One region of the Bradyrhizobium sp. NBAIM14 genome, then DNA from elsewhere that is predicted to be linked to it. Evidence: predicted binding sites of a transcription regulator. Region 1 holds the regulator's gene; each other region holds the start of a gene.
What was found. The regulator LexA, encoded in region 1, represses DNA repair genes until DNA is damaged. The targets are predictions, from matches to a motif close to TGTTCNNNNTGTGTTCNG.
Positions count from the first base shown of each region.

Region 2: a site for LexA is predicted at 5,423-5,440, ahead of I6F28_RS08620 (DUF3072 domain-containing protein). Genes of this name have one in related genera too.
Region 3: a site for LexA is predicted at 3,447-3,464, ahead of I6F28_RS21505 (DNA recombination protein RmuC). Genes of this name have one in related genera too.

Region 1 covers NZ_JADYVQ010000004.1:171,694-182,016, reverse strand. The annotation lists gene gltX (glutamate--tRNA ligase) at 1-1,318, opposite strand, end outside; gene I6F28_RS12610 (glutamine--tRNA ligase/YqeY domain fusion protein) at 1,484-3,160, shown strand; gene I6F28_RS12605 (nuclear transport factor 2 family protein) at 3,178-3,564, shown strand; gene I6F28_RS12600 (ComEC/Rec2 family competence protein) at 3,688-5,967, shown strand; gene I6F28_RS12595 (GAF domain-containing protein) at 5,974-6,915, opposite strand; gene I6F28_RS12590 (hypothetical protein) at 7,133-7,567, opposite strand; gene lexA (transcriptional repressor LexA) at 7,942-8,643, opposite strand; gene I6F28_RS12580 (molybdopterin molybdotransferase MoeA) at 8,820-10,028, opposite strand; gene I6F28_RS12575 (hypothetical protein) at 10,160-10,323, shown strand, end outside.
Region 2 covers NZ_JADYVQ010000002.1:618,121-628,443, forward strand. The annotation lists gene I6F28_RS08590 (HAMP domain-containing protein) at 1-2,586, shown strand, start outside; gene I6F28_RS08595 (HWE histidine kinase domain-containing protein) at 2,600-4,087, shown strand; gene I6F28_RS08600 (hypothetical protein) at 4,084-4,305, opposite strand; gene I6F28_RS08605 (hypothetical protein) at 4,447-4,704, shown strand; partial or broken gene I6F28_RS08610 (hypothetical protein) at 4,830-5,043, shown strand; gene I6F28_RS08615 (hypothetical protein) at 5,140-5,361, opposite strand; gene I6F28_RS08620 (DUF3072 domain-containing protein) at 5,477-5,671, shown strand; gene I6F28_RS08625 (DUF6496 domain-containing protein) at 5,762-6,079, shown strand; gene I6F28_RS08630 (hypothetical protein) at 6,086-6,448, opposite strand; gene I6F28_RS08635 (Do family serine endopeptidase) at 6,718-8,271, opposite strand; gene I6F28_RS08640 (universal stress protein) at 8,477-9,313, shown strand; gene I6F28_RS08645 (hypothetical protein) at 9,332-9,544, opposite strand; gene I6F28_RS08650 (putative bifunctional diguanylate cyclase/phosphodiesterase) at 9,713-10,323, opposite strand, start outside.
Region 3 covers NZ_JADYVQ010000009.1:14,985-25,307, reverse strand. The annotation lists gene I6F28_RS21520 (hypothetical protein) at 1-101, shown strand, start outside; gene I6F28_RS21515 (AmpG family muropeptide MFS transporter) at 236-1,585, opposite strand; gene I6F28_RS21510 (GIY-YIG nuclease family protein) at 1,781-2,083, opposite strand; gene I6F28_RS21505 (DNA recombination protein RmuC) at 2,217-3,416, opposite strand; gene def (peptide deformylase) at 3,586-4,113, shown strand; gene fmt (methionyl-tRNA formyltransferase) at 4,248-5,171, shown strand; gene truA (tRNA pseudouridine(38-40) synthase TruA) at 5,310-6,047, shown strand; gene dapE (succinyl-diaminopimelate desuccinylase) at 6,221-7,387, opposite strand; gene I6F28_RS21480 (DUF805 domain-containing protein) at 7,384-8,028, opposite strand; gene dapD (2,3,4,5-tetrahydropyridine-2,6-dicarboxylate N-succinyltransferase) at 8,175-9,020, opposite strand; gene I6F28_RS21470 (pyrimidine 5'-nucleotidase) at 9,220-9,909, opposite strand; gene I6F28_RS21465 (DUF1036 domain-containing protein) at 10,104-10,323, opposite strand, start outside.

The sequences.
Region 1 (10,323 bases):
GCGGCTGGGCGACCGCGCCGAGCTTGAGACTATTTTCCTCGGCAAAGGCGCGCAGCGCGGCCTCGGTGGTGGCGCCGCTCCACGTCTCGACTTTCTCCAGCGCGGAATGTAGCTGGCCGATCAGCTTGCGGTTCTCGGGCGTCAACAGCGCCTGCGCCTTGGGATCCGGCGCCAGCGGCCGGTCGGCGAAGATGAAATGGGCGCCGTCGATCAGCTCGATCAATGTCTTGGCGCGCTCCTTGAGCGCCGGCATGGCCTTGAGCAGCTGCGCGCGCGTGGTGTCGTTTAACTTGGCCTTGATCTCGTCGCGGCTCGGCACGACGTGGTCGAGCACGTCCTCGAACATCTTCACGAGCGATTGATCGTCGGCGTGGCGGATGTAGTGGCCGTTGAGGTTTTCCAGCTTGGCGAAATCGAAGCGGGCGGCGGCGCGGCCGACGCTGCCGAGATCGAACGCGTCGATCATCTCCTCGGTCGAGAAGATCTCCTGGTCGCCGTGGCTCCAGCCGAGCCGGACCAGGTAGTTGCGCAGCGCAGCCGGCAGGTACCCCATCGCGCGGTAGGCATCGACGCCGAGCGCGCCGTGCCGCTTGGAGAGTTTCGAGCCGTCCGGGCCGTGGATCAGCGGGATATGGGACATGCTGGGCAGCTCCCAGCCCATCGCATCGTAGATCTGCTTCTGGCGGGCGGCGTTGATCAGGTGGTCGTCGCCGCGGATCACATGGGTGACGCCCATGTCGTGGTCGTCGACCACCACGGCGAGCATGTAGGTCGGGTTGCCGTCGCCGCGCAGCAGGACGAGATCGTCGAGGTTCTCGTTCTGCCAGACCACGCGGCCCTGGACCTGGTCCTCGATCACGGTCTCGCCGGTCTGCGGCGCGCGCAGGCGGATGGTGGGCTTGACGTGGCTCGGCGCCGTGGCCGCGTCGCGGTCGCGCCACATGCCGTCATAGAGGCGGGTGCGCCCCTCGCTGCGCGCCTTCTCGCGCATGGCGGCGAGCTCTTCGGCGGTGGCGTAGCAACGGTAGGCCTTGCCATCGGCGAGCAGCTGCTCGGCGACCTCGCGGTGCCGGGCGGCGCGGGCGAACTGGTAGATGACCTCGCCGTCCCAGCCGAGCTCGAGCCACTTCAACCCGTCGAGGATGGCGCCGATCGCCGCTTCCGTGGAGCGTTCCCGGTCGGTGTCCTCGATCCGCAGCAGCATCTTGCCGCCGTGCTTCTTGGCATAGAGCCAGTTGAACAGCGCCGTGCGGGCGCCCCCGATATGGAGGAAGCCGGTCGGCGAGGGAGCGAAGCGCGTGACGACGGAATCGGACATTCTTGGCAGGGCCTATGCATTGGAGGCGGTGGTGTATAGCAGGAACGGGACATAACTAAAGGGCGACGGCGGACCCGGCAGGCCTTGCTTAAGCTCTTGTAAGCTCTTGGCGCGGCCACGCGAATTTGGCAGAAGGACCGCTGATTTCCCTACAGGATTTTCGTAATGACAGAACCGGTGGCAGCTGAGGTTGGGCGCGATTTCATTCGTGACATCATCCAGGCCGACCTCGATCAGGGCAAATACAAGGAGATTGTGACCCGGTTCCCGCCGGAGCCGAACGGCTACTTGCATATCGGCCACGCCAAGTCGATCGCACTCAACTTCGGCGTCGCCCAGGAGTTTCCGGGCCGCTGCCACCTGCGCTTCGACGACACCAACCCGGTCAAGGAAGAGCAGGAATATATCGATTCAATCCAGGCCGACGTGCGCTGGCTCGGCTTTGACTGGGGCAAGAACCTGTTCTTCGCCTCGGACTATTTCGACCGCCTGTACGAATGGGCGGAGCAGCTGATCCGCGACGGCCTCGCTTATGTCGACGACCAGACCCAGGAGGAGATCCGCCTCTCGCGCGGCACGTTGACCGAGCCCGGCAAGAATTCGCCGTTCCGCGAACGCTCCGTGGAGGAGAACCTCGACCTGTTCCGCCGCATGAAGGCGGGCGAATTCCCCAACGGCGCGCGCGTGCTGCGGGCCAAGATCGACATGGCCGCGGGCAACATCAATCTGCGCGACCCAGTGCTGTACCGCATCCTGCATGCGCACCATCCGCGCACCGGCAACGCATGGTGCATCTACCCGAGCTACGACTATGCCCACGGCCAGTCGGATGCCATCGAAGGCATCACGCATTCGATCTGCACGCTGGAGTTCGAGGACCACCGACCGCTCTACGACTGGTTCATCGAGAAGCTGCCGGTGCCCTCACAGCCGCATCAGTACGAATTCGCGCGGCTGAATCTCACCTATACGCTGCTGTCCAAGCGCGTGCTGACCCAGCTCGTCCGCGACGGCCATGTCGCGGGCTGGGACGATCCGCGCATGCCGACCATGGCGGGCATGCGTCGCCGCGGCGTGCCGCCGGCTGCACTTCGCGAGTTCGTCAAGCGCATCGGCGTCGCCAAAGCCAACAGCGTGGTCGATGTCGGCATGCTGGAGTTCTGCATCCGCGAGGAGCTGAACCGCACGGCGCAGCGGCGCATGGCGGTCTTGAAGCCGCTCAAGGTGGTGATCGAGAATTATCCGGAAGGGCAGACCGAGGAGCTCGAGGCGATCAATCATCCCGACGATCCCTCGGCCGGCACGCGGAAGATCACGTTCGGCCGTGAGCTCTATATCGAGCAGGACGACTTCATGGAGAACCCGCCGAAGAAGTTCTTCCGCCTGTCGCCTGGCAACGAGGTGCGGCTGCGCTATGCCTATTTCGTCAAGTGTACCGGCGTGATCAAGAACGACAAGGGTGAGGTGGTGGAGCTGCGCTGCACCTATGATCCCGCGACCAAGGGCGGCAACGCGCCCGACGGCCGCAAGGTCAAGGCGACCATGCACTGGCTGCCGGCGGCGGCCTCCAAGCCGGCGGAGATCCGCATCTACAACCAGCTGTTCGCCAATCCGAGCCCGGATGCCTCGAACTTCGCGACCGATCTCAACCCGAACTCGCTGGAGATCCTCGCCGATGCGCGGGTCGAGGCGTCCGTTGCGGAGAGCAATTCGACCGAGCCGATGCAGTTCGAGCGCCAGGGCTATTTCGTGCGTGACAAGGACTCGACGCCCGGCAAGCCGGTGTTCTCGCGCACGATCGGTCTGCGCGACACGTTCGCGAAGGAAGTCGCCAAGGGTTGAGAAGGGCTGAGCAGGACATGAGCAGCGAGGCCGACGCCATCGTTTCCGCCATCATCGCGAAATGGTGCGCCGGCTTCGCGGCGCTCGATGCGGCCGCGCTGTCCTCGCTCTATGCGAGGAACGCGTTCTTCTTCGGCTCCAATCCGAAGCTCTATCGCGGCCGAGATGGCGTCGCCGACTATTTCAACGGCCTGCCGCGCTGGGGGAGGCCGAGCGCGACCTTCTCCGACGTGCACGCCGCGCAGGCCGGCCCTGATCTGATCAACATGGCCGCGACCATCACGTTCGATCTCGCGGGCGAGCGGGATGATCTCGTCGTCAAGATGAGCTGGGTCATCATCCGCGAGGACGGCGAGTGGAAGATCGTCAATCACCACGCCTCCTCGCAGGCGCCGCTGATCTAGCAACGGGCGCCAGCCCGGAGAAAAGTAGGGCGCTCTTCGCCTGTTCCCGATCCGTACCGCTATTCGTGCAGCCGCACGGTCCGGTAGCCTCCGCAGCCGTCGCGTATCGTAAGGTGCAGGGGAATGGCGGAGCCGGGCCGGCCAGGACGGTCCCAGGGAGTTGCCGGGATGTGGCCGGTCGGCCGCGCCGCCCCGGCCGGCGGCTTGGCGCCAGCGGGCCTCGGCATCTGGCCGGCGATCATCGAGACGCTGCGCCAATGGGCTCGGGGCGAGGCCGGGCCTGGCCGGCTGTTGCCGTGGGTGCCGGTCGCCTTCGGCGGCGGCATTGCGCTTTATTTCGCCGCCGATCATGAGCCGGTGCTGTGGGTGGTTGCCGCCACAGCCATCGCGCTGATGCTCGGCGCGGTGCTGCTCCGGCGGAGCCGGCTGTTTGCGCCCGCCATCATGCTCGCGGCGGTCGCGGCTGGTTTTGCCGTGGCGACCTGGAAGACCGCGCGTATCGCGCACACCGTTTTGGCAAAACCGCTCTATTCGGTGTCGCTGTCGGGCTTCGTGGAAGCGCGCGACATCCGCGAGCGCACCGACCGTTTCGTGCTGCGCGTCAGCGCGATGGAGGCGCAGCGCAGCGACGTCAAGCTCGAGCGCGTCCGCCTCTCGGTGCGCAAGGGCACGGCGCCTGAGGTTGGCAGCTTCGTGCAGCTGAAGGCGCGGCTGCTCCCGCCGATCTCGCCGGTGCGCCCCGGCAGCTATGATTTCTCGCGCGACATGTTCTTCCAGGGCATCGGCGCCTCCGGCTTCGTGATGGGCGCGATCACGGCGTCCACGCCGCCGGATGCTGGCGGCCTGCGGCTGCGCTACGCGGCCTTCATGCAGGGCCTGCGCGATGCGATCGATGCGCGCATCCGCGCAACGCTCGAAGGCGATAACCGCGCGATTGCGACGGCGCTGCTCACGGGGCGGCGCGATGCGATCACCGCGCCCGTGAACGATGCCATGTTCGTCTCGGGACTCGGCCATGTGCTGTCGATCTCCGGCTATCACATGGCGGTTGTCGCCGGCGTCGTCTTCTTCGCGGTGCGCGCGCTGCTGGCCTTGATCCCGGGGCTGGCGGCCGGCTCTGCCATCAAGAAATGGTCGGCCGCCGCGGCGCTGGTCGCGGCCGCGTTCTACCTGTTGCTGTCGGGCGCGGAGGTTGCGACGCAAAGATCGTTCTTCATGACGGCGGTGGTGCTGATCGCAGTGATGGTCGACCGCCGCGCCATCACCTTCCGCACGCTGGCGGTTGCCGCGCTGATCGTGCTTGCGGTCGCGCCGGAGGCGTTGGTGCATCCAAGCTTCCAGATGTCGTTTGCGGCAACGCTCGGGCTGGTGGCGCTGGTGCAGATCGGCATGCCGAACCTGCTCGCCTCGCCCGATCATTCCGCGACGGCGCGGATCGCGTTGTGGGGCGGCCGCGAGATCGCGATGCTGTTCCTGGCCTCGCTGATCGCGGGGCTCGCGACCACGCCGTACGCCGCCTTCCACTTCCATCGCGTGACCCCATACGGCGTGCTCGCCAATCTCGGCGCCATGCCGGTGGTCTCGGCGCTGGTGATGCCGGCCGGGCTGTTGGGGCTGCTCGCGGCGCCCTTCGGGCTCGACGGCGTGTTCTGGTGGTTGATGGGGATCGGCATCGAGTGGATGGTCCTGGTCGCGCGCTGGGTGGCGGCCCTGCCGGGCGCCGTCGGCCGCATTCCCGCCTTCGGGATCGCGCCGCTGATCGCAGCGAGCCTCGGGCTCATCGTGATGGGCCTGTTGCGCACGCCCTTGCGCTGGTCCGGCGCCCTGGTGCTGCTGGCAGCGATCCTCTGGGGACTGTCGGTGCGGCAGCCCGATATCCTGATTGCCGGGGATGGCGCGAGCGTCGCGATCCGGGGCGGGGATGGGCGCTTGCAGGTGATCCGCGCCAGCAAGGACAGCTTCCTGCTGAAGGAGTGGTTGGCTGCCGATGCCGATCCGCGCGATGCCGGCAACGCCTCGTTGGCGAGTGGGGTGTCGTGTGACGAGACCGGCTGCGTGGCGCCGCTCGCGGACGGACGACTGATCGCGTTGGCGACGCGTATCGACGCGCTGGCCGATGATTGCAGCCGCGCCGCGCTGGTGGTGACGGCGCGGCCTGCGCCACCCGATTGCGCGGCGATGGTGGTCGATCGGGCGGGTCTTGCCAGTCAGGGCGCACTGGCTCTGACGAGACGCGGCGAGGGCTTTCCGGTGCAGGCGGTGAGGACGAGGGGAGCAAGCCGTCCCTGGCTGCCGGCCGGCGCCGGCGAGGGAGATTTCGACGGCAGCCTCGTGCCGAAGGCGGCCGTGCCCCGCAACCGGGACGCAACGCCATCGGAGGCCGACTTGCAGGCCGACGATTGACGCGGATCACAAATACCAGGCCAGCACGGCGTCAAGCCTTCCGTTGCCGATGACCGGCAGGGCCACCATTCGGCTCAGCCCGGCTGCGCAGGCTTCGGAGCCGGCGATCGAGCCGTCACGGGTGAGATCGTCGTTGAGCGCGGGCATGCCGGCGGCCCAGGCGCCGCCAATGCTGCCTTCGCCCCTGGCGATGGACTGCGCCGCATAGCGTGCGGCGAGGTCGGTCTGCGCGCTGCAATCGCCGGCGCGAAAGACCAGCGCCGAACGGTCCTCGTTCGGGACCCAGATCTCGAAGCGTCGTGCAATCGGCGTTGCCTGCGCGGAGAGGAATGTCAGAACCCAGGTCTGGTCGGTACCGGTTCGGTAGGGCACGCCGACGCCGAGATTGATCCCGACCTTGGCGGCGTCCTCCCAGCGCAGGAAACTCTTGGCGTCGTGCAAGTCCTTGATGATCAGCGGCAGGCCCGCCTTCCAGGTGCGTCCGGGCAGGCCGAAGCCGCGCGGAAATCTGGTGTGGCGGGAGTTGAATTCGAACATGTCCGCGGTGCCGTAATAGCCATCGACGAGCCCCATCTCATGCGAGAGATCAGGATCGTTGTGCCAGAGTTCGATCGCGCCGACGTGCGCCTCGTCGTCGCCACAGAACAGCACCAGCACGGCTTGCAGGAATTCGCCCGCGAACACCGGCACCGCCACGCCGCAGGTGAGGCCGGCCGCAGCGGCCTGATCGGTCCGCTTGAAATAGGAGTTGGCGAATTTCGTGAGGATGACGGGGTGGCCACAGGCCCAGGCCTTGCCGGGAAGTCCCTCGTCATATCCGAAGTGCAGCTCTTCGCTGACGGCTTTGAACGCGGACAGCCCATCGTCGTAGAGGCCGCCGCCGAATTCCAGCCGCCTGCGCGTCCGGTCGGGTACCCAAAGTTCAACGACGCGAATGAAGGTCTTCATCGAGCGTGTCCGCCGCCTCAAACCACGACAGCATCGGTCATTTGGCTGCGGAGCGGACGTTCAAAATGCGGGCAGCACGGCCCAAACTTCGTGCGACGACGAGGCGCGGCGGTGGGCTCGCCGATCGAATGTCCTGAAACACAAACTTGCCGGGCTCGCCGGCCTCGGCCGGCGACGGCAATTTCAATCCCGGGCTCGGCCTGTCGGCCGAAGGGCGTCAGCCGATCGGCAGGCGCGTGATCGTGGGCCGCGTGTCGGCGACGATCTGCGGCTTGTGCTCGCGCTCGGGGGCTGGCTGCGTCACCGGCAATTGCAGCACGGTCGCGCGCTGGCCTTCGACGAGCTGCGTCACCAGCACGTATTTGCCGTCGGGGAATTCGATCGCGTCATGATGGCGATCGGGAATGTGCGGGTCGATCTTGCCGAACTTGCCGACGCGAGAGTTCACGGTGCGCGTCCAGATCCAGCGGTTGTCGTAGCGGACATTGTCGGCGAAAGCGAGCTCCGTCCCCGGCAGCAGACAGACCGCGACGGAGGGATCGGCTTCGGAAGCGAAACCGCGCGTCGAGGTGCCGCGGAAGGTTGTCGTGACGATCGTCTCGCCGACTTCGGCGGGGCGCGTCGCGACGGCATGCAGGCTGTAGTCACACATCGGGTGCTCCTCATGCTGGGATAGCGACCCGCGTCTCTTTCGAGGCGCAGGCCTCTATCAGAGTGGAAGCATACAACGCTCTGCTCGGTTATGGGCAAATCTGCGGCTCGCGTCCGCAGCGCGCGATCACATTATCTTTCCCGGATTCGATAGGAACAAACCTCGCGTCCTTGCATTCGGCCGGAGCTATCAGCACTGCCGGCACAACTCTACCGGCGAAGCAGAAATGGCTGCGCGCCTGCGCGGGGGAATGTCGCGCGGGAAGATGGACCGGACAGCCGGCGCGAGAGACCGGCCGGAGCGGGCAAGTATCCGCTCCGATCCTGGATCGACGATGCCGATCGCAGCGCGCGCGGCGCTTGAGACTTCCGTTATCAGTACTTCCGGTAAAGCCCGATCAGCTTGCCCTGGATCTTCACGCGGTTCGGCGGAAGAATGCGGACCTCGTAGGCGGCATTGGCGGGCTCGAGCGCGATCGAGGCGCCGCGGCGGCGGAAGCGCTTGAGCGTGGCCTCCTCGTCGTCGATCAATGCCACCACGATGTCGCCGGTATTTGCGGTCTCGTTGCGCTGGATCAGCGCCATGTCGCCGTCGAGGATGCCGGCCTCGACCATCGAATCGCCGCGCACTTCGAGCGCGTAGTGCTCGCCCGAGCCGAGCATGTCCGGCGGCACGCTGATGGTATGGCTGCGGGTCTGCAGCGCCTCGATCGGCGTGCCGGCGGCGATGCGGCCCATCACGGGCACCGCGACGGGGCGCTCGCCCTCGTCCGCGGGCGGGCTGGAGCTCGCGCGCACCTTGCCGAGATTGCCCTCGATCACGCTCGGGGTGAAGCCACGGCGATTGCCGGCGGCGGCCTGGAGCTCGGGCAGCTTGATCACCTCGATGGCACGGGCGCGGTTGGGCAGGCGGCGAATGAAGCCGCGCTCCTCGAGCGCAGTGATCAGGCGATGGATGCCTGACTTCGAGCGCAGGTCGAGCGCATCCTTCATCTCGTCGAAGGACGGCGGCACGCCGCTTTCCTTCAGACGTTCGCTGATGAACCGCAGAAGCTCGTATTGTTTGCGCGTCAACATCTCGACCAAAGTCCCCCGGTTGATGTCGTTCGATTCCGACACGATGAAGCCGGCACTAAGCCGCTACATCCTCGAAACAAATCATGAACGGACACTATATGTTCGATATGTGTTCCGCAACTGCTTAATTTATGGTGAACGCGGCCAAGCTCGCGGAATGCGTGTGGCTGGGCGGCTCAGACGGGCAGCCGGAGCACCTCGCAAGGCGTGCCGGCCTCGGCCTTCGGCGCGAACGGTGCGCGCACCAGAAGTACCTGTGCCGCAGCGAGATTCGCAAGAAGGGAGGAGTCCTGATGGCTGACCGGAAGGGCGACGCGCGTGCCGTCGTCGCGCTCCTCCAGCCGCGCACGCAGATAGTCCTCGCGCTGGTCGTTGGCGGCGAGATCGCGGCCCAGCACGGCGCGCTCGCGCCGATGATGAATCGCTGAACGGCCCGACAGGGCGCGAATCAAGGGGACCATGAACAGGAAGGCGCACACGTAGGACGACACGGGATTGCCGGGCAGGCCAATCACGCGCATCGCGCCTATCCGACCGTGCATCATCGGCTTGCCCGGCCGGATCGCGATCTTCCAGAACGCCATCGCGATGCCTTCGCCCTTGAGCGCCTGCTGGACCAGGTCGTGGTCGCCGACCGAGGCACCGCCGGTCGTGATCAGGATGTCGGCGCCGCTCTCGCGCGCGCGGCGGATGCCGGCGGACGTCGCCTCCAGTGTATCGGCGGCAATTCCGAGGTCGATGGTCTCGGCGCCCTCGCTGCGGGCGAGCGCATGCAGGGCATAGCCGTTGGAATAGACGATCTGGCCGCGACCAGGCGTGGTGCCCGGCATCACGAGCTCGTCGCCGGTGGCGAGAACGGCAACCCTCGGGCGGCGGATGATGGCGAGATGCGGATGATTCATTCCGGCGGCAAGGGCGAGATCGCGCTCGGTGAGGCGGATTCCCTTGCGCAGCAGCACGTCGCCTTCGCGGAAGTCGACGCCTGCAGGGCGGATGTGCCGGCCGAAAATGGCGGCTTCCTTGATCGTCACATGTTTGCCGTCGGCAGCTGTGTCCTCCTGGATCACGACGGCATCGGCGCCGTCGGGAACGACGCCGCCGGTGAAGATCCGCACGGCTTCGCCGGGGCCGACGCTTCCCGCGAGCGGCCGGCCCGCCGCGACCTCGCCGACGACGGTCAACCTCGAATCGTTTGCCGCGTCGGCCGTGCGCACGGCATAGCCGTCCATCGCCGACATCGCCTCCGGCGGCTGCGTGCGCCGCGCCGCGACATCGCGGGCTAGCACACGATGGTAGGCCTCGTCGAGGCAAACCATCTGTTCAGCCAGCGGCTCGACGCCGGCCAACACCGCGGCAAGCGCGTCAGAAACCGGCATCAGGGCCACGGGCGAACTCCGCAACAAATCAGGACTGGGTCGGCAAGTTCTAGCCGAGCGGAGGAGCTGAAGCAAAAGGCCTCCCTTGCCAGCCAGGAACCACACTTCCTTTTGGTCTCGACCCGGCTTATCTTCTGCCAATGACAGAACTGCTCGAAAAGGCGCTGAAGGCCGTGCGGCGGCTTCCTGCGGATAGCCAGGACGAGATTGCACGCGCCATGTTGGCGTTGAGCGACGCCGGAGAGGAGGCTGAGGAAGTCGATCCCGGTCATCTTGCGGCGGTCCTCGAGGGGCTCACGCAGGC
Region 2 (10,323 bases), on a different contig from region 1:
AACGAGAACGATCCCCAGCTCCTGCTGCTCGCCTCCTACGCCAGCGACGGCGTCTACCCCTATCAGCCGGTGCTGCAGTTCGGCGAAGGCCTGATCGGCCAATGCGCCTTCGACAAGCGGCCGCGCGTCGTCTCCGACATTCCCTCGGACGTGGTGCCGATCAACTCGGCGCTGTTCCGCGTCGCCCCGAAGAACCTCGTCGTGCTCCCGGTCCTGTTCGAAGGCCAGGTCAAGGCCGTGATCGAGCTCGCCTCGCTGGTCTCCTTCACGACCTCGCAGATGACGTTCCTGGAGCAGCTCACCGACTCCATCGGCATCGTGCTCAATTCGATCGAAGCCACGATGCAGACCGAAGGCCTGCTCAAGCAGTCGCAGCAGCTCGCCGGCGAGCTGCAGACCCAGCAGCGCGAATTGCAGCAGACCAACGACCAGCTCGAGCAGAAGGCGCAGCAGCTCGCCGAGCGCAACGTCGAGGTCGAACGCAAGAACCAGGAAATCGAGCAGGCCCGCCGCGCGCTCGAGGAGAAGGCGACCGAGCTCGCGCTGACGTCGAAGTACAAGTCCGAATTCCTCGCCAATATGAGCCACGAGCTGCGTACGCCGCTGAACTCGATCCTGATCCTCGGACAGCAGCTCAGCGACAATCCCGATGGCAACCTCTCGGCCAAGCAGGTCGAGTTCGCCCGCACCATCCATGGTGCCGGCACCGACCTGCTCAACCTCATCAGCGACATTCTCGATCTCTCCAAGATCGAGTCCGGCACCGTGACGGTCGACGCCGAGGAAATCCTGACCGCGAACCTGCTCGAGACCGTCGGCCGGCCGTTCCGGCACGAGGCGGACAACCGCAACCTGTCGTTCAAGATCGACGTCGATCCGAACCTGCCGCGCAGCATCGTGACCGACTCCAAGCGGCTGCAACAGGTTCTGAAGAATCTGCTCTCCAACGCCTTCAAGTTCACCGCCGACGGCGAAGTGCGCCTGAAAGTCGCCGGCGCAATCGGCGGCTGGGGGTCGGATCATCCGGTGCTGAACTCGGCGCCGGCCGTGATCGCCTTCGAAGTGTCCGACACCGGCATCGGCATTCCCCTGGAGAAGCAGAAGCTGATCTTCGAGGCGTTCCAGCAGGCCGATGCCGGCACCAGCCGCAAATATGGCGGCACCGGTCTCGGCCTTGCGATCAGCCGCGAGCTTGCCAGCCTGCTCGGCGGCGAGATCCACCTGCGCAGCGCGCCGGGCAAGGGCTCGACCTTCACGCTTTATCTGCCCTTGAAATATTCCGGCCCGACCCTCGCGCCGCGGGCGCCGGCGTCACAGCAATACGGCCAGCCGCCGGCGCTGCAGCCTGCCGCGCCTGACCAGCAGCGCGTTATCGAGCAGCTGCCCGACGACCGCCTCAACCTCGAGCCCGGCGACACCATTCTCCTGATCGTCGAGGACGACCCGCATTATGCCCGCGTGCTGGTCGATCTGGCCCGCGACAAGGGCTTCAAGGTCCTGGTCGCCGCGCGCGGCGCCGAGGCCCTCGAGCTCGCCAAGCAATACCAGCCGACGGCCGTCTCCCTCGACGTGTTCCTGCCCGACATGCTGGGCTGGACCGTGTTGAGCCAGCTCAAGCACAATCCGCTCACCCGCCACATCCCGGTTCAGATCATCACGCTCGACGAGGACCGCCAGCATGCGCTGGCGCGCGGCGCCTTCTCCTTCGTCAACAAGCCGACGACGACCGAGGGCGTCTCGGCCGCGCTGACGCAGATCAAGGAATATGCGCGGCCGCGGCGCAAGCGACTCTTGATCGTCGAGGACAACGAGGCCGAGCGGCTCTCGATCCGCGAGCTGCTGCACCACGACGACATCGAGATCCTGGCCACGGATACCGGGGCCGGTGCGCTCACGACGTTGCGCGAGCAACCCTGCGATTGCGTGGTGCTCGACCTCAGGCTGCCCGACATGAGCGGCTTCGAGGTGCTCGATCAGATCCGCAACGACGAGGCGTTGTCGAACATCCCCGTCGTGGTGTTCACCGGCCGCGAGCTTTCCGCCGAGGAGGATGCCGAGCTTCACACCATGGCACGCAGCATCGTGGTCAAGGGCGTGGAATCGCCCGAGCGCCTGCTCGACGAGACCGCGTTGTTCCTGCACCGCGTGATCACGGAGCTGCCGATCGAGAAGCAGCGCATGCTGGAGAAGCTGAACAGTTCCGACGAGGACCTGATCGGCAAGACCGCCCTGCTCGTCGACGACGATGCCCGCAATATCTTCGCGCTCTCGAGCGTGCTGGAACGACGCGGCATGAAGGTGCTGACGGCCACGACCGGCAGCGAGGCGGTGACACTGGTCGAATCCAATCCGGAGATCGCGATCGTGCTGATGGACATCATGATGCCGCAGATGGATGGCTATCAGACCATCGGCGTGATCCGCGAGAACCCGGCCTTCGCCCGTCTGCCGATCATCGCGTTGACCGCGAAGGCGATGAAGGGCGACCGGGAGAAATGCCTCGAAGCCGGCGCGTCCGACTACCTCGCCAAACCGGTCAACACCGACCAATTGCTGCTTGCGATCCGCATGTGGCTGCATCGCTGAGTTGGACCCGCGTATGGATCAGGAAAAGGTCAACATCCTGCTCGTCGACGATCAGCCGGCCAAGCTGCTCGCCTACGAGGTGATCCTGAAGGATCTCGGCGAGAACCTCGTGATCGCCTCCTCGGGCCGCGAGGCGCTGGAGGTGCTGCTCAAGACCGAGATCGCGGTGATCCTGGTCGACGTCTGCATGCCCGAGCTCGACGGCTTCGAGCTCGCCGCGATGATCCGCGAGCATCCGCGTTTCCAGAAGACCGCCATGATCTTCATCTCGGCGATCCAGGTCAGCGACATCGACCGGCTGCGCGGCTACGAGATGGGCGCGGTCGATTACGTGCCGGTTCCGGTCGTGCCGGAGGTACTGCGCGCCAAGATCAAGGTGTTTGCCGAGCTCTACCGCAAGACGCGCGAGCTCGAACGGCTGAACCACGAGCTCGAGGATCGCGTCCGCGCCCGCACCGCGGAACTGGAGGCTTCCACCGCGAAGCTGCGCGAGAGCGAGCAGCGGCGCAGCATGGCGATCGCGGCTGGCAAGATGGGGTCCTGGGACTGGGACTGGATCAGCGGCGATTGGATGTGGGACGAGGGGCAATACAATATCTTCGGCGTCAACCCCGACAATTTCGAGATCAATCCGGCCAACGTTCAGGCCCTGCTGCACCCCGACGACGTCGACCAGTTGCGCAAGGCGATCGCCGAGTTCAACAAGGGCACACGCGCCTATGAGACGGAGTTCCGCATCATCCGGCCCGACGGCGAGGTGCGCTGGTGCGTCGGCACGGCGGCCGCAACCACGGACGAGAGCGGGCGCGTGGTGCGCGTCAGCGGCGTGACCGTCGACATCACCGAGCGCAAGCGCGCCGAGGAGCGGCAGAACCTGCTGGCGCGGGAAGTCGATCATCGCGCGAAGAACGCGCTGGCGCTGGCGCAGTCGATCGTGCGCCTCACCCGGGCCGACGAGGTCAAGGCCTATGTCAACGCCGTCGAGGGGCGCATCAATGCGCTGGCGCGCGTGCACACCATCCTGTCGCTGTCGAGCTGGCAAGGCGCCGAGCTCTCCAGGCTGATCGACGAGGAGCTTGCGCCCTACTCGCTGGGCGACCAGATCAAATTGGCAGGGCCCGAAGTTCAGTTGCTGCCGGCGACGGCCCAGACGCTGGCGCTCGCACTGCACGAGCTCTTCACCAACTCGGCAAAGTACGGCGCGCTATCCACGCGAGCGGGGCGGCTCGCGATCGATTGGCAGGTCGACGAGGAGCTGCTCACGCTGAGCTGGGAGGAATCCGGCGGTCCCCTGGTCAAGACCCCGAAATCGCGCGGCTTCGGCACGCGAAGCCTGCTTGCGAGCATCGAGTCCCAGCTTGGCGGACAGGCGCAGTTCGATTGGCGCGCCGAGGGCCTGCTGTGCCGTCTTGAGGTGCCGTTGACACGCAAGACCGCGGCGGCTGCACCAAGCAAGTTCGACACCGCCGGCGCTGCCGAATTGCAACGCGCATCCGGTTAACCTGACGCTGCGCTGCTCATGCGCTGCGCCGTGCGTGGTTCGCGCGCGACCCGCCCTTCGAGCCAAGCTTCCGTTCGGGCGAGATCGCGCAGCGCCCTCGCGTAGCGGCGGGCCGCGCTTCGCTCCGCGCCAAGCGGAAGCTTGCGCGCCTTGCGCAGGATGTCCGCGGCCGCGTTGCGATAGGCCAGCGAGCGGTAAAGAAAGACGACCTTACCCATATCGATGTTCCCGTTTTGCTGGCGCCCATCTTGGCAAGCCCGGCATGAACGCCGGATGAAACGGGCGGTAACAATTCCTTCAGCGGAACGGAACCCGGCGATAACATGCGCGTTGGCGTGGCAAGTTCGGGATGCCGTCCCATGCGCACCAAGAAGTCGTCTGAGCTGATCTCTGCCAGCGGCCTTATCAAGCTGATGACGCATGCAATGATGGGCGCAGCGCTAGGCCTCATTTTCAGCCTCACGCTCGTCCTGTCCAATCCAGCCGTCGCCAACCTGCTGAACAATGGCGGAAGCCAGGCCGCGATGGTCTTCGCCCTCACCTTGGTGACGACCTTTGCGATCGGCGCGACGCTCACCGGCGCCGTGTTCATCCTGGCCGAGGACAAGCAAACTTGAAGCGTGCGTGACGTACGGAAAGATACTTCGCCGGGAACTCCTGCCGCGACGCGCGGTTTGCTGCCTGCGTCAATTTAACTCAGGGGGTTTCCCCGCATGAGACGACCAAGCTCGCTCTCGCCGTAATATTGGCAACCGGCCTTGCCGCCGCGGCCGTTTGCCGCCCAAGCCAAATCGCACAAGGCTAAGCATGGATCCTCGATGTCGTCGGCACAGACCACCGGCGCCAACACCAAGTCCTCCACGGGCGCTGATCCGTCCGGCCAAGGCGGCGCCGGTCCCGGCTCTGATCAGGGCGGCACCATGACCAACAAGGGCGGCATGACCGACACCAAATAGGCGCTCCCTGGAATCATGAAGGGCTCCGCATTGCGGAGCCCTTTGTCTTCTATCTTTGGTTCGGCACTCGGCCTTCAGTATCCGGCGCCAAGGATCTCAGCGGCGCTCGGCTGCGCGCGCGGAATTGCCGCCTGTCTTCACGGCACGAAGCCGCACCCGATCGCGAACGTTCGGCAGTACGTCGCTGCCGCCGGCCGCCTTCCATTCGGCAATCAAGAGAGTGATTTTCCGGCGCAGGTCCATCTGCGCCAGGGCCCTTTCCGTGCAGTCGTGATCGCGCTCGACGAGGTCGCGCACCGACGCCTCGACGTCGGCCATCTCGAGCCTCAAGGCTCTGATTTTACGTCGAATTTCATTAATTCTGTTGTCCATGCCTTGTTAGAACAAAATAAGAACATATAGTCAAGTCACGATTTCAGGACGGAGACGCCAGATGCAGGTTCAAGGTAAATACGACGCCAGATTTTTCCTGGGCGAGCAGATGACGCGGGCGCAGGGTCTCAAGCTGAAGCGGCTCAGCGAAGAGGCCTACCAGCCCGGCCAATATGCGCGGGATCTGTCCTTCAGCGAGGCCGCCCGGCGCATCCAGGTGCTGGAAGCGGAGATCGAGCTGGCAAACTCCTTCTAGAGCATCGCATCGCGCTTTAGGCCTGCGCCGTTCCACGCTCCCGGAACCATGGCTGTGCAGAATGGTTCTCCCCGCCGAGGGAGAATATGCATGGCACGCAAGGCAAAAAAGCGCCGCTACTCACGCAGCTCGGGAAGCGATGTCGCCACCGAGATGCGGCGTTACAAGAAGGGCACCGCGAAGAGCGGCCGTGGCGGGCGCGGCGGCCGCGTCAAGAACCGCAAGCAGGCCATCGCGATCGGACTGTCGAAGGCACGCAAGAAGGGCAAGAAGGTCCCGAAGAAGGCTTCGAAGCGCAAGAGCGCCAAGAAGACGTCCAAGAAAGCATCCAAGAAAACGTCCGGGACGTCGTCCAAGAAATCGTCGAACAAGAAATCATCGAAGCGCAAATCCAAGCGGTCGCGCTGACCCGCCTCAGATCATGCTCCCCGGCATGAAGCAGCGGATCGAAATCCCGAACGCAGTCTTGACCGGCCACACCATCGTGCGGCCGGCCCGGTTGGGCTCGGTGATGACGGCCTCATCCGGCACATCGATCCACTGTCCGTCGATGCGGACACGGTAGCGCCCGTTGTGCGACTCCCAGTCGAGATCGGCAAGGGCGAAACCGTCCGCGTCCGAGCAGCACGGACCGAGATGGCTGCGCAAACTGTCGAACCATGGCTTCAGAGGAGAATTCGCGTAGCGGCCGTCGTCGCGCCCGAGCGCGTTTCCCCCCGAGAGCACCAATGGCGCCACGAGCAGCGCACTCCTGAGCGAGAGCTTCAATCGATCCATGTCGGCACCGATCACTTGCGAACCACCGGCGAGTTCCACAAAGCGCCGGGAGGCTCGAAGTTCCACGCTTGCAACCCCTCTCAGCGGCGACATTGGCGCAGAGCACCGAGGCGCCCTGCGAGTGTGATCAGCGAACACGGCTTTTTCGGACGCACCAGGTCATCATCCCTGCCGTTAACGAGAATGTGACCGGCCTGGTGCGGACGTGACGTGTGTGCAAAAGGCGGCCCGAAGGCCGCCTTCCTGGATTGGTAAGGGTCGAGTTGACGTTATGCGAGTGGCACCGCAACGAAGCGGGTGGCCTCCGCGCTTCTGACCTGAAGCAGCACGCTGCGCTTGCCCGACGATTTGGCCTGCGCCAGCTCGGAGCGCACCTCGCCGACATTGCTGACAGCCTTGCCGCCGACATTGAGGATGACGTCGCCGGTCCGGATGCCGCGTTGCGCGGCCGGGCCTTGCGGATCAACCTCGGTGACGACGACGCCGTTCTGGCCTGCGCCCTGAACGTCACCGGCGGGCGCCAGGCTGAGGCCGAGGCGCGGCGTGCCGGCACCCGGCTGTCCGCTGCCCTCGTCGGCATTGCCACTGCCATTGCCCTTGGCCTGCCGCTCGTTCGGCAACTCGCCGAGCGCCAGCGTCACCGTCTTGCTGTCGCCCTTGCGGAAGACATCGAGCTTCACGGACGTGCCCGGCGTCAAGCCGGCGATGGTGCGGGCGAGGTCGCGGGAGTCCTTGATCGTGGTGCCGTTGACGGCGGTGATGACATCGCCCGCCTGGATGCCGGCCTTCGCCGCCGGGCTGCCATCCTGCGGATTGTCGACGATCGCGCCGCGCGCCTCCTTGAGCCCGAGGCTGTCGGCGATATCCGATGTCACCGGCTGCACCTGCACGCCGAGCCAGCCCCGGGTGACCGCGCCCTTGTCCTTCAATTGCGCGACGACGAGCTTGGCGGTCGAGGCCGGGATATCGAAGCCGATTCCGACCGAGCCGCCCGAGGGCGAGAAGATCGCAGTGTTCACGCCGATCACGTTGCCGTTCATGTCGAAGGCCGGGCCGCCGGAATTACCCTTGTTGATCGGCGCGTCGATCTGGATGAAGTCGTCATAGGGACCGTTGCCGATGTCGCGGCCGCTGGCCGAGACGATGCCGGCGGTCACGGTGCCGCCAAGACCGAAGGGATTGCCGACCGCGACCACCCAGTCGCCAATGCGCGGCTTCTGGTCGGAGAACTTGACGAACGGAAAGTCCTTCTTGCCGTCGACCTTGATCAGCGCGAGATCTGTCTTCGGATCGGTGCCGACCACTTTCGCGGTGTAGGTCGTGCCGTCGTCCATCGTCACCTGCACGGACTCGGCGCGATCGACGACGTGATTGTTGGTCACGGCGTAGCCGTCGGCGGAGATGAAAAAGCCGGAGCCTTCGCCCGTGATCATCTGGTGGCGCTGGCGCGGCATGCCGTTCGCGCCGCCCGGAAAGCGGAAACCGAACTGTCGCGAGAACTGGTCGAACGGCGTGTCCTCGTCCGAATCCATCCGGTTCTGCTGCAGCATCGCGCTCTTGTCGTTGTCCTGATCGATTTTGACCCGCACCGAGATCACAGCGGGTTTGACCCTGCTGACGAGATCGCCGAAGCCGGGCGGCGTCGCGGCGGCTTCGGCCGCCTGAGCCGGCGCAATCAAGGAGTTGATGCCGTACGGCGAGGCGCCTGGCGCAACTGCCAGGGCGGCCACGCCCAGCGCGGCCACGGTGCCGAGCAGCGCGAGCCGCCGCGGCCGCAAGATCTTGCGAGACGTGGTGATGTCGGAATTGACGCGATCGTTCATGTCGAAATGTCCATGTTGAGCAGGTGTCGCCTTGCCCGCAACATGGTCGCTGCCACCTTACGGCGTCCCGTCCGTCCGATTAAATCTCGGCAAAGAATGGATGAGCGGTCGCAGCAGGCAATCCGGACGTTTGATACAGCTCAACGCGCCGCCTTCGCGCAGTGAAAAACTGCGACCATCGGATGATGCTCAGCGGAGGCGCGCCATGTACAAAGACATTCTCGTCCACATCCCCACCGAACGTCCCATGCGTCCCGCGATCGAGGGCTCGGTCTCGCTCGCGGCGAAGCTCAACGCGCATCTCGACGCGGTCGCGGTCGGCTATGTCGCCACCAGTACGGCTTACGTCATGGAAGGCGGCGCGGCGGTGGCGGCCGTGTTCGAGCTGGAGCGCGAGCGCGCCGTGGAGCGGGCCGAGGCGGCGCTCGCGGTATTCAAGAGCGAGGCGGCGAACGCCGGCATCGCCTATACCTGCCACGCACTCGGCGCGATCCCGGCAGATGCCGCCGGCTCGCTCGGCGAGATGGCACGGCTGCACGACCTCAGCGTCGTGCTCCAGCCCGATCCGGCGCAAGGCTCGTTCGACAACGACATGCCGAGCGAGATCCTGTTCCGCGCGGGCGGCCCGGTGCTGTTCCTGCCCTACACTTTCCGCGGAGCCTTCAAGGCGAACCGGATCGGCATCTGCTGGGATGGTAGCCGCCTCGCTGCCCGCGCCGTGCGCGACGCAACGACGTTCCTGGCGCGCGCCGCCGAGATCGTGATCATCACGGTGAACGAGACCGAGGCGGTCTCCGGCGAAGCCTCAGCGAGCGGTCTGGCCAGACATCTGGGCCGGCGCGGATTATCGACCCGCACAGTCAGCCTGACCGCCACGCGCGCCGACATTCAGCCGACGATCCTGTCGCTGGCGGCCGACGAGAGTCTCGATCTCCTGGTGATGGGCGGCTACGGCCATTCGCGGTTGCAGGAACGCTTTCTCGGGGGCGTCACCCGCGCCATGCTGGAAGCCATGACGGTCCCGACGCTGATGTCGCATTGATGAGCCGGCCTGGCGCCGTCACGCCGCGACGGGAGCCTCCCAAGTCGCCGGCGCGGCGGCATCCTTGTCGCGATGCACATTGCACGCGTCGAAATGCGCCTTGAGCTCGATTTCGGCAAGATGTTCGAAATGTTCGGCCTGGCCGAGGAGTTCCCAGTTCTGGAGCGGCCGGTAGGCCGCCTGCTGACGGCAGAGGGACGCCAGCGCCCGGTAGCGACGTACGTTCTCCATGAGACCCTCCCTCGCGTTCACCGGCTTATTGCCCTGATTTGCGTCAGGCCGATGGCGTTTATGCAAAACATTTGCTGCGCGCTCAACGCGCCTGAACCAAGTTAATTTTCGAGAAGTGCCGGTAAGGATTTTAGTTCCAAACGTCCGCTCGGAACTCTGTGCCCAATGCTAGGCGTAGAGGCGGCGCTCCACGGCGAGGCCCACCAGGTCGAGGTAGCGCTCGATCAAGTCGGGACGGCCGACGAGATAGCCTTGCATCTCCTCGCAGGCCTCGCGGGCCAAGAAGGCACGTTGGGCTTCCGTCTCCACCCCCTCGGCAATGACCGGGATCTTCAGCGCGTGCGCCAGGCTCAGGACGGCGCGGACAATCTCGGCCGATTGCGGCGTCGCCTCCAGGTTGGAGATGAAACTGCGATCGATCTTGATCTTGTCGAACGGGAACGACTGCAGATACGACAGCGAGGAATAGCCGGTGCCGAAATCATCCATGGCGATGCGGATGCCGAGCGCCTTCAGCCGCCGCAGCAGGTTGAGCGCGCGGGTGAAATCGCCGATCAGCACGCCCTCGGTGATCTCGACCTCGAGCCGCGTCGGCGTCAGCCCCGTCTCCAACAGGATCTGGTGGATCGAGCGCTCGAGATCGCCCGCCTGAAACTGGACCGGCGACAGATTGACCGCGACCTGCAACGGCCGCGGCCAGGATGCCGCCTCACGGCACGCCTCGCGCAGCACCCATTCACCGATCTCGACGATCAGCCCGTTCTCCTCGGCGAGCGGAA
Region 3 (10,323 bases), on a different contig from region 1:
AGGAGATCTCCGTGAAGGTGGACGAGGTCGCCTGCGCCAGCGATCCCGGCCAGATGAGCGAGGCCGTGATCACGAAGTGGAGCCTTATCAAGAAGCAGTAGGGGTGGAGTCGTCTCCCCGATTCCGGTGTCATCGCCCGCGAAGGCGGGCGATCCAGTACGCCGCAGCTTCTCGGTCGATCACGACTGTCTCGGAGTACTGGATGCCCCGCCTTCGCGGGGCATGACAGGGGTGCCTACACCCGCACCGGCCCCAGTGCCTCGAAATGCCCGCGCTTCTGCAAATACGCAAGCAGCATCAGGCTCGGGATGGCGACGAGGACGGAGATCGCGAAGAACATCGGCCAGCCCGTCGCTTTCGCCAGATAGCCTGCGCCCGACGACAAATAGGTCCGTCCCACCGCGGCGAGCGCCGTCAGCAGTGCATATTGGGTCGCCGTGTGCAGCGGGTTCTGGCACAGCGCCGAGAGATAGGCGACGAAGATCACGGTGCCGATGGCGTTGCAGAAATTGTCGGAGGTGATCGCGAGGGTCAGCGCCCATTCGTTGACGCCGACCAGCGCCAGCCACGAGAACGACAAATTGGACATCGCCTGCACGATGCCGCCGATCCACAGGCTGGTCGCGAGCGAATAGCGCCGGGCCACAAAGCCGCCGGCAAAGCCGCCGGCCAGGGTCGCGACGATGCCGACGCCTTTGACGATCACGGCATAATCGTTCCGCGTGAAGCCGATGTCGATGACGAACGGCACGGTCATGTTGCCGGAAAACGCGTCGGTGAACTTGAACAGCACGACGAAGGCGAGCACGACCCATGCTTCCTTGCGGCTCAGAAATTCCGAGAACGCGCCCAGCGCGGCATGGAACACGCGCGTGAGCGCGCCGTCGTCCTGCGTGGCGGCCTCGGCGCGCGCGGATTGTGCGGGCTCGGTAGCGGCGAGCGCAGTCACCGTGCCGATCAGCACCAGAGCCGCCATCACCACATAGCCCCACATCCAGGCGGCGCCACGCGGGACGATCGCCTCGAAGCCGGTGACGATGAACAGGGCGCCTGCGGTCGATACCAACATGCCGATGCGATAGGCGGCGACATAGGCGGCCATGCCGGCGGCCTGCTCGCTTTCGGGCAGGCTCTCGACGCGGAAAGCATCGACCACGATGTCCTGCGTCGAGGACATCGTCGCGACCAGCAGCGCGCCGAGCGCGACAAGCAGTGGCGAACGTGCCGGATCGGTCAGCGCCAACAGCAGGATCGCGCCGATCAGCAGCAGCTGCGCAAACACCAGCCACCCGCGGCGGCGTCCGAAGGCATGCGTGAAGAACGGCACATGCAGCGCATCGACCAGCGGCGCCCACAGGAATTTGAGCGTGTAGGGCGTTCCAACCAGCGCAAACAGCCCGATCGTTCCAAGATCAACCCCGGCCTCGGCCATCCACACCAGCAGCGTCGATCCCGACAGCGCCAGCGGTAGCCCCGAGGAGAAGCCGAGAAACAGCACGATCAGCACCCGCGGCTGCAGGTAAACGGCAAGGCTGTCGCGCCAGGAGGACGAGGCGGCAGGGGAGGTCGCGTCGGGTGCGGTCATGGGGGGCGTGTTAGCAGATTCTGGGGGAAAAGACTCTCGCGGTAGCTGGTGAGACGGGAGAGCTTCCAACACGCTCGGTGTCATCGTCCGTGAAGGCGGACGATCCAGTACTCCGCGGCGTCTCGGTTCAACCACACGGGCTGCGGAATACTGGATGCCCCGCCTTCGCGGGGCATGACATTGAGCATGACGCCATCATGATGGTCCGGCTATCCCAGGATAGAGGTCATCCCAGTTTGGGTTATGCTGCTCGATCAAGCGGACCTTCCAGGCCCTATTCCACTTCTTCAACCGCTTCTCCCGCTTGATCGCATTCTCGGGATCGTCGAACTGCTCGAAGTAGACAAGTCGGGCGACGTCGTACTTTTCCGTGAAGCTTTCGATGACCTTCAACCTGTGCTGCGCCACCCGGCGGATGAGATCGTTCGTCACGCCGATATAGAGCGTGCCGCCAATTCGGCTGGCGAGAATGTACACGTCGTACTGGCGTGGATCCATCTTCGCCTTCCATTCCGCCGTCATCGTCCGCGAAGGCGGGCGATCCAGTAAACACCGGCACGTCGGCTTAACAACGATCGTCACGGCGTACTGGATGCCCCGCCTTCGCGGGGCACGACAGTGTGCCCTAGTCTCACTCCCCCGCCTGGAGCTTGCGCGGAAACAGCTCTGCCGCTCCCGTCGCCACCAGGCGCGGCGCCTCCGGCGCATCGCTCTTGCTGAAATCGAGCTCTTCGATTCGCCCTGCGCGCTTTTCGATCTTGTCGGCGGAGATCAGCACCTGGCGGACGTCCTCGTTCACGTCGGCAAAATGCTTTTGCAGCTTGAGCACGCGGTCGCGCAGGCGCCCCAAATCGTCGCCGAGCTTGATCACCTCGGTGCGGATCTGGTCGGCGGCGTCGCGCATGCGCGCGTCTTTCATGATCTGCTGCATCACCTGGATCGCGAGCATCAGCAGCGACGGCGACACCAGCACGACGCGGGCGCGATAGGCCTTCTGGATCACGTCGTCGAAGCCGTCATGGATCTCGGCATAGACCGATTCCGACGGCACGAACATCAGCGCCATCTCCTGGGTCTCGCCGGTGACGAGGTATTTTTCCGCGATGTCGCTGACATGCTTCATCACGTCGCCGCGCAGCCGCTGCGTGGCAACGCGCCGCTCCTCGTCGGTGCGGGCGTCGTGCAGCGCCGTCATCGCCTCCAGCGGAAACTTCGCGTCGATGCAGAGCGGGCGCTGGTCGGGCAGGAACACGACGCAGTCCGGTCGTTTTCCGGTCGAGAGCGTGAACTGGAACTCGTAGGAGCCTTTGGGCAGACCGTCCTGGACGATCGCCTCCATCCGCGCCTGGCCGAAGGCGCCGCGCGACTGCTTGTTGGCGAGTACGTCGCGCAGAGTGGTCACCTGCGTGGTGAGGTCGGTGAGGTTCTTGTGCGCGTTGTCGATGATGCCGAGCCGTTCATGCAGCGCGCGCAGGCTCTCCATGGTGTTGCGGGTCGAATGTTCCATGGACTGGCCGACTCGATGCGTCACCGAATCAAGCCGCTCGTTGACCGCGCGCGCCATCTCGGCCTGGCGTCCCGCCAGCGCCTGGGTCATGGCGTCGACCCGCCCCGAGGCCTCGCTCTGGGCGTGCAGCACCTGGGCGAGCCGCTCCTCGAGCTCGTCGGCCCGGATCGCGTTCGCCATGGCGAGTTCCGCGCCACGCCGCCCCGAGCGCGCGATCACAACCGCAATCACAACCAGCAGGATGAGGACGAGCGCACCGAAGCCGATCAGCGCATCGACGATGCGCACCGGCCAGTCGCCCAGGATGACAATGATCTCGTTCATGCCGCCTTGTAGCCGATTCGCCGCGCTCTCGCGAACGAAGAGGGAACATTCTGGGTTAACCGGCCCCTAATTTTCATGGTTAATGAAAGGTGAAGTTTTATGGTTAGCGAGGGGTTAAGGGGTTCCGGGCCGCATTGACCGCATCCGGCGCGCGGCTTAAATCGCGGCCATGGCCCTCAGAGAAATCATCATCCTGCCCGACAAGCAGCTGCGCCTGGTCTCCAAGCCGATCGAGAAGGTCACGGCGGAGATCCGCAAGCTTGCCGACGACATGTTCGAGACCATGTACGACGCGCCTGGCATTGGGCTGGCGGCGATCCAGGTCGCGCAGCCGCTGCGCCTGATCACCATGGACCTCGCCAAGCGCGATGAGAACGGCGAGACCAAGCCGCTGCCGCGCGTCTTCATCAATCCAGAGATCATCGCCTCGTCCGAGGAACTGTCGGTCTACGAGGAGGGCTGCCTCTCGATCCCCGAATATTACGAGGAGGTCGAGCGTCCCGCGAAAGTGCGCGTGCGCTTCACCGATCTCGACGGTAAGGTGCACGAGGAGGATGCCGAAGGCCTCTACGCCACCTGCATCCAGCACGAGATCGACCATCTCAACGGCGTGCTGTTCGTCGACTATCTGTCGAAGCTCAAGCGCGACCGCGTCATGAAGAAGTTCGAGAAAGCCGCCAAGCGCGCGGCGGAGTGATAATTCCTCCGCCGTCATGCCCGGGCTTGTCCCGGGCATCCACGTTCTTTGCCGCCGCGAGCAGGACGAACGTGGATGGCCGGGACAAGCCCGGCCATGACGAGTACCTTGCTCGTTTCAAGGATTGTCGTCAAATGCCCCTCCGCCTCATCTTCATGGGCACGCCCGATTTCTCCGTGCCGACGCTGCTCGAGCTGGTCGCGCATGGCCACGAGATCGCGGCCGCCTACACCCGCGCGCCGAAGCCGGGCGGCCGGCGCGGCCTGCAATTGCAGCCGACCCCGGTCGAGGAGGCCGCGCGAAAGCTCGGCATTCCCGTGCTGACGCCGAAGACGCTGAAGACCGAGCAGGCGCTGGCGGAGTTCCGCGCCTTCGATGCGGACGCGGCCGTCGTCGTCGCCTATGGCATGATCCTGCCACAGGCGATCCTCGATGCGCCAAAACTCGGCTGCTACAATCTGCATGCCTCGCTGTTGCCGCGCTGGCGCGGCGCTGCGCCGATCAACCGCGCCATCATGGCAGGTGACGCCGAGAGCGGCGTGATGGTGATGAAGATGGATGTCGGCCTCGATACCGGCGACGTCGCCATGGCCGAGCGCATCGCGATCACCGACGGCATGACCGCGCTCGACCTGCACGATCGCCTGTCCCGGTTGGGGGCCGACCTGATGGTGCGCGCGATGGCCGCGCTCGAACGCGGCGGGCTCCAGCTCAAGGCGCAGAGCGCGGACGGCGTCACCTACGCCGCCAAGATCGAGAAGGCCGAGGCGCGGATCGACTGGACCAGGCCCGCGCGCGCGGTGCTGCGCCACGTCCATGGCCTCTCGCCCTTCCCCGGCGCCTGGAGCGAGCTTGACGATGCCCGCGTCAAAATCCTGCGTTGCGAGTTGGCGCAAGGCGCCGGCGCGCCTGGCGACGTGCTCGACGATCAGCTTATCGTCGCCTGCGGCGACGGCGCCATCCGCATCATCGAGCTGCAGCGCGAGGGCAAGGCCCGCATGCAGGCCGCGGACTTCCTGCGCGGCGTGCCGTTAAAGGCGGGATCCAAATTCACCTGACACTGTCATACCCCGCGAAGGCGGGGTATCCAGTACGCCGAGGCTTCTCGGTCAATCGGATAGGCTGCGGATTACTGGATTGTCCGCCCCAGTGCGCAACAGCGCACAAGGCGGGCAATGACGACGAAACTGGACACGATGCCCCGCTACAAGCTCACCATCGAATATGACGGCGCGCCGTTCTTCGGCTGGCAGGTGCAGGACACGCTGCCATCGGTGCAGGGCGCGCTCGAGGCGGCCGTGAAGGCGATGACCGGGGCGGATCTGCGCGTGCACGGTGCCGGCCGCACCGATGCCGGCGTGCATGCGCGCGGCCAGGTCGCGCATGTCGACGTCGACAAGCAGTTTCCGCCGGGTCGTTTTCGCGACGGGCTCAACGCGCATCTGCGCCCGCATCCGATCGCGGTGCTCGAGGCCGAGATCGTGCCCGACGATTTCGAGGCGCGCTTCTCGGCGGTCAAGCGCCACTACCGCTATCGCATCGTCAACACTCGCGCCAATCTCGCGCTCGATGTCGGCCACGCCTGGCGCGTGCCGCGCAAGCTCGATGCCGACGCAATGCACGCGGCGGCGCAGCGCCTGCTCGGCAAGCACGATTTCACCACCTTTCGCGACACCGAGTGCCAGGCCAAATCGCCGGAGAAGACACTCGACCAGCTGGACGTGATCCGCGATGGCCGCGAGATCAACGTCATCACCTCGGCGCGCTCGTTCCTGCACAGCCAGGTGCGCTCGATGGTGGGATCCCTGGTCTGGGTCGGCGAGGGCCGCTGGACCGCCGACGATCTCTCCGCCGCACTCAAAGCCCGCAACCGCACCGCCTGCGGCATCGTCGCCCCGCCTGAGGGGCTGTATTTGATGAAGGTGGATTATTAGGCGAGCGGCGCAGAGAGCGGGCACGCTCTCGCCAAACCTCGGTGTCATGCCCCGGCTTGACCGGGGCATCCAGTACGCCGCGGCCTCTCGGCTCAATCACTGCCGTCTCTGGAATACTGGATCGCCCGGTCAAGCCGGGCGATGACGGTCGTGTTTATGGAGGCAACACTGCCTCAAGCAAAATACCGCGCCAAAATCCCGCGATACACTTTCGTCAGCCTCTCCAGATCCGCCACCGGCACGCGCTCGTCGATCTGGTGCATGGTCTGCCCGACCAGGCCGAACTCGATCACGGGGCAATAGAAGGAGATGAATCGCGCATCCGACGTGCCGCCTGAGGTCGAGAGCTCGGGCTTGCGCCCCGTCACCTCCTCGATCGCGGAGACCGCGAGATCGGTGAACGGACCCGGCTTGGTCACGAACACGTTCGAGTTCGAGGGCTCCCAGACGATGCGGGCCTTGATGCGGTTGCCGCAGGCTTTGGCGAGACGCGTCTCCACCAATTCACGCAAGCTCGCCTGGGTGTGGTTGTCGTTGTAGCGGATGTTGAATCTTGCGCGGGCCTCGCCGGGGATGACGTTGAAGGCCTTGTTGCCGACGTCGACCGAGACGAATTCGAGATTGGACGCCTGGAATTGCGCGCTGCCATGGTCGAGCGGCTCGTCGGAGATCGCGACGATCAGCCGCGAGATATCAGGCACCGGATTGGAGGCGCGGTGCGGATAGGCGACGTGGCCCTGCACGCCGTCGACGACGAGCGTGCCGGATTGCGAGCCGCGCCGGCCGATCTTGATGGTGTCGCCGAGCGTCTCGACGTTGGAAGGCTCGCCGAGCACGCAATGGTCGAATTTCTCGCCGCGCTCGGCGACCCATTTCAGCAGCTTGATGGTGCCGTTGATGGAGACGTCTTCCTCGTCGCCCGTGATCAGGAACGAGATCGAGCCCGCACCGTCCTCGCGCGGCTTGCCGTTATTGGCGGCGAGATGCTCCAGCACCGCGGCGACCGAGCAGGCGATGCCGCCTTTCATGTCGACCGCACCGCGGCCATGCAGCACGCCGTCCTTCACCTCTCCGGAGAACGCGCCGACGCTCCAGGCGCTCTCGTCGCCGGGCGGCACCACATCGGTGTGGCCTGCGAAGGTGATGTGCGGACCGTCGGTGCCGATCCGAGCGTAGAGATTGTCGACGTCGGCGGTGCCTTCCTCGCTGAAGGTCACGCGGTGACAGGTGAAACCGGCAGCGCCCAGGATTTTTTCGAGCACCCCGAGCGCGCCGGCATCGGCCGGAGTGACTGAGGGGCAACGGATGAGGTCGCGGGCGATCGAGAGGGCATCGGTCATGCGCCCCGCTTAACATGCATGCCGCCGGGGGGGCTAGCGCTGGGCGGAACAATTTCGATCTCGCGGCCCTGGTCCCAGCTCTTCGCAGGTGGCGAGGCGGGCGTGGACTCATACGCGATCCCGGCCAGCGGATCAGGCCCGAACCGGTTCTCGCCGACAGTGCCGGGCACGCAGAGCATCTCGACGAGACCCCACAGCCACAGCATCGAAGCGGCGAGGTTGAAAAGAAGCATCACGCTGGTGTCGGGGAGCAGGTCCGAGAACTGGTTGAAAAGGCCGGGCACGAGGAAAAACGGAACGAGCCACCAGCCGCTCCTGTCACGGTCGTACAGCCGCTTGATCGCCGTTGCCAGATAGACCCACAGGAACAGCGACATGCCGAATGCCCTCAGGATCAGGGGCGCGCGGTCGGTAGACGCGAGTGAAGGGTGTTCCCGGGGATCGGCCAGCTTGAACAGATCGCCAAGGCCGAAATCGAGCTTGAGCGAGAGCTTCAACGATCCGTCGGCATTGGGCAGATGAATGATCTGACCGATCACCTCCAGCAAGCCTGCCAGCAGCGCAACGATCAGCAGCGCCTGCCACAGCAGGGCGCGATTGATGCGGCCGTCGAAGCGGAATAGGTACCAGATCCAGTCCATGCGAGTGGCTCCGGGCGGAATGGCCGCCCGGAAATTGGTCGCGATGGAGGGAGGGTGGGTTCGATCCTAGCAGCGAATGGTGAATGGTGAATGGCAAGTAGGATTGGCGCCCTATTCGCCACTGGCCATTCGCTACTCGCCTTGCATCAATCCCGCAGCAGCTCGTTGATGCTGGTCTTCGACCGCGTGCGCTCGTCGACGCGCTTGACGATCACGGCGCAAGCGGTGCTCGGGCCGATCTGGCCGTTCTTCATCGGCTTGCCGGGCAGCGCGCCGGGCACCACGACGGAATATTCGGGCACTTCGCCCATGAAGACCTCGCCGGTCTCGCGGTCGACAATTTTGGTCGAGGCTCCCAGGAACACGCCCATCGCCAGCACCGCGCCCTTGCGCACGATCACGCCTTCGGCGACTTCCGAGCGTGCGCCGATGAAGCAATCGTCCTCGATGATGACCGGCTCGGCCTGCAGCGGCTCGAGCACGCCGCCGATGCCGGCGCCGCCCGAGATGTGCACGCGCTTGCCGATCTGTGCGCAGGAGCCGACGGTGGCCCAGGTGTCGACCATCGTGCTCTCATCGACATAGGCACCGAGATTGACGAAGGACGGCATCAAGACGACGTTCTTGGCGATGAAGGCCGAGCGGCGGACGATCGCGCCGGGCACCGCGCGAAAACCGGCATCGCGGAAGCGGTTCGGGCCCCAGCCTTCGAACTTCGAGGGCACCTTGTCCCACCAGCTTGCCTTGCCGGGGCCGCCGCCAATGACGTCCATGTCGTTGAGGCGGAACGACAGCAGCACGGCCTTCTTCAGCCATTGATTGACCTTCCACTTGCCGTCGCTGCCGCGCTCGGCAACGCGCGCCTCGCCCTTGTCCAGGATCTCCAGCGACTGGTCGACGGCCTCGCGCACCTCGCCCTTGGTCGTGGTCGAGATGCCGTCACGCGCCTCGAAGGCGCTGTTGATGGTGGATTCGAGGGCTGCAAGGGACATCGTGATTTCCTCTGGGAAGCGCGTGGTTTCGCGAGAATTGGAGCGCTTTTTCGGGATTTGGCGGAGCGGAGTCAAGGCTGCGTTCTGGATCACCACCCGGGAAGACCCGTAGCCCGGATGGAGCGAAGCGCAATCCGGGACAGTCTCTCCGCAGCTACGCCAGCCCCGGATTACGCTGCGCTCCATCCAGGCTACGAAATCACCCCGACAACTTTGCCAAAAACCCCGCCAGATCATCCGTGACGTGGTCGACATGGGCGGCGTCGCGGCCTTCCAGCTCCCAGTCCTCGCGCACCACCTCCTTGGTGCCGTCGGGCACCACCAACACGGTGGTCATGCCGAGCCGGTAGGGCACGGTGAGGTTGCGGGCGAGGTCCTCGAACATGGCGGCGCGGGTCGGATCGACCGCATGCTGGCCGAGGAACTTGCGGTAGGTCTGCTCCGCCGGCTTCGGTTCGAACTCGGCGGCGATGATGTCGAACACGCCGTCGAAATGGCCGGCGAAGCCGAGCCGCGCCAGCACGGCATCGACATGGTCGACCGAGCCGTTGGTGAGGATCAGCTTGCGGCCCGGCAGCTTTGCGATGGCCGCGCCAAGCGCCGGATTCGGCTCCAGCGGAGAGTGGTCGATCTTGTGGACATAGGCGAGGTAGTCGTCGGCGGAGACGCCGTGCAGGGTCATCATGCCGCGCATCGTGGTGCCGAAGCGGCGATAATAGTCTTTCTGGATCGCCCGCGCTTCCTCCGGGCCGACATTCAGCCAGTTGCAGACGAACTCCCCGATCCGCGCATCGACCTGCTGCCACAGATTGACGTGATGCGGATAGAGCGTGTTGTCGAGGTCGAACACCCAGGTGTCGACATGGTTGAAGCTGCGGGGGAAGGTCATATCGGCATTCTCAACTTGTCGTCCCGGGGCGCGCGAAGCGCGAGCCCGGGACCCATAACCCCAGGGAGGAGTTTTGCGAAGACTCGGGGTGACCAGCTTCCCTCCGCAACCACTCCCTGGGGTTATGGGTCCCCGCCTTCGCGGGGACGACGGCGGAGCTTGTGGATGCTTGCGTGCTGATCATTGCGCCAATCTCACGGCACGGCAAAGCGCAGCGTCTTGCCGCCGCTCGACATGTCTACCGCGCCGAAGCCCGTTGGCGCAAAGCCGCGCGCGCCGCAATCGGTCTGCTCGCTGGTCTCGAACTTGGTCTCGCGTGTGCAGAGCTGCCGGTCGCCGCCCCAATTCAGCGGCTTGTCCTTCAGCTTGACGATTCGGTTGTCGGCGTCGACCGCCTCCGCGAAGCTGAAGATC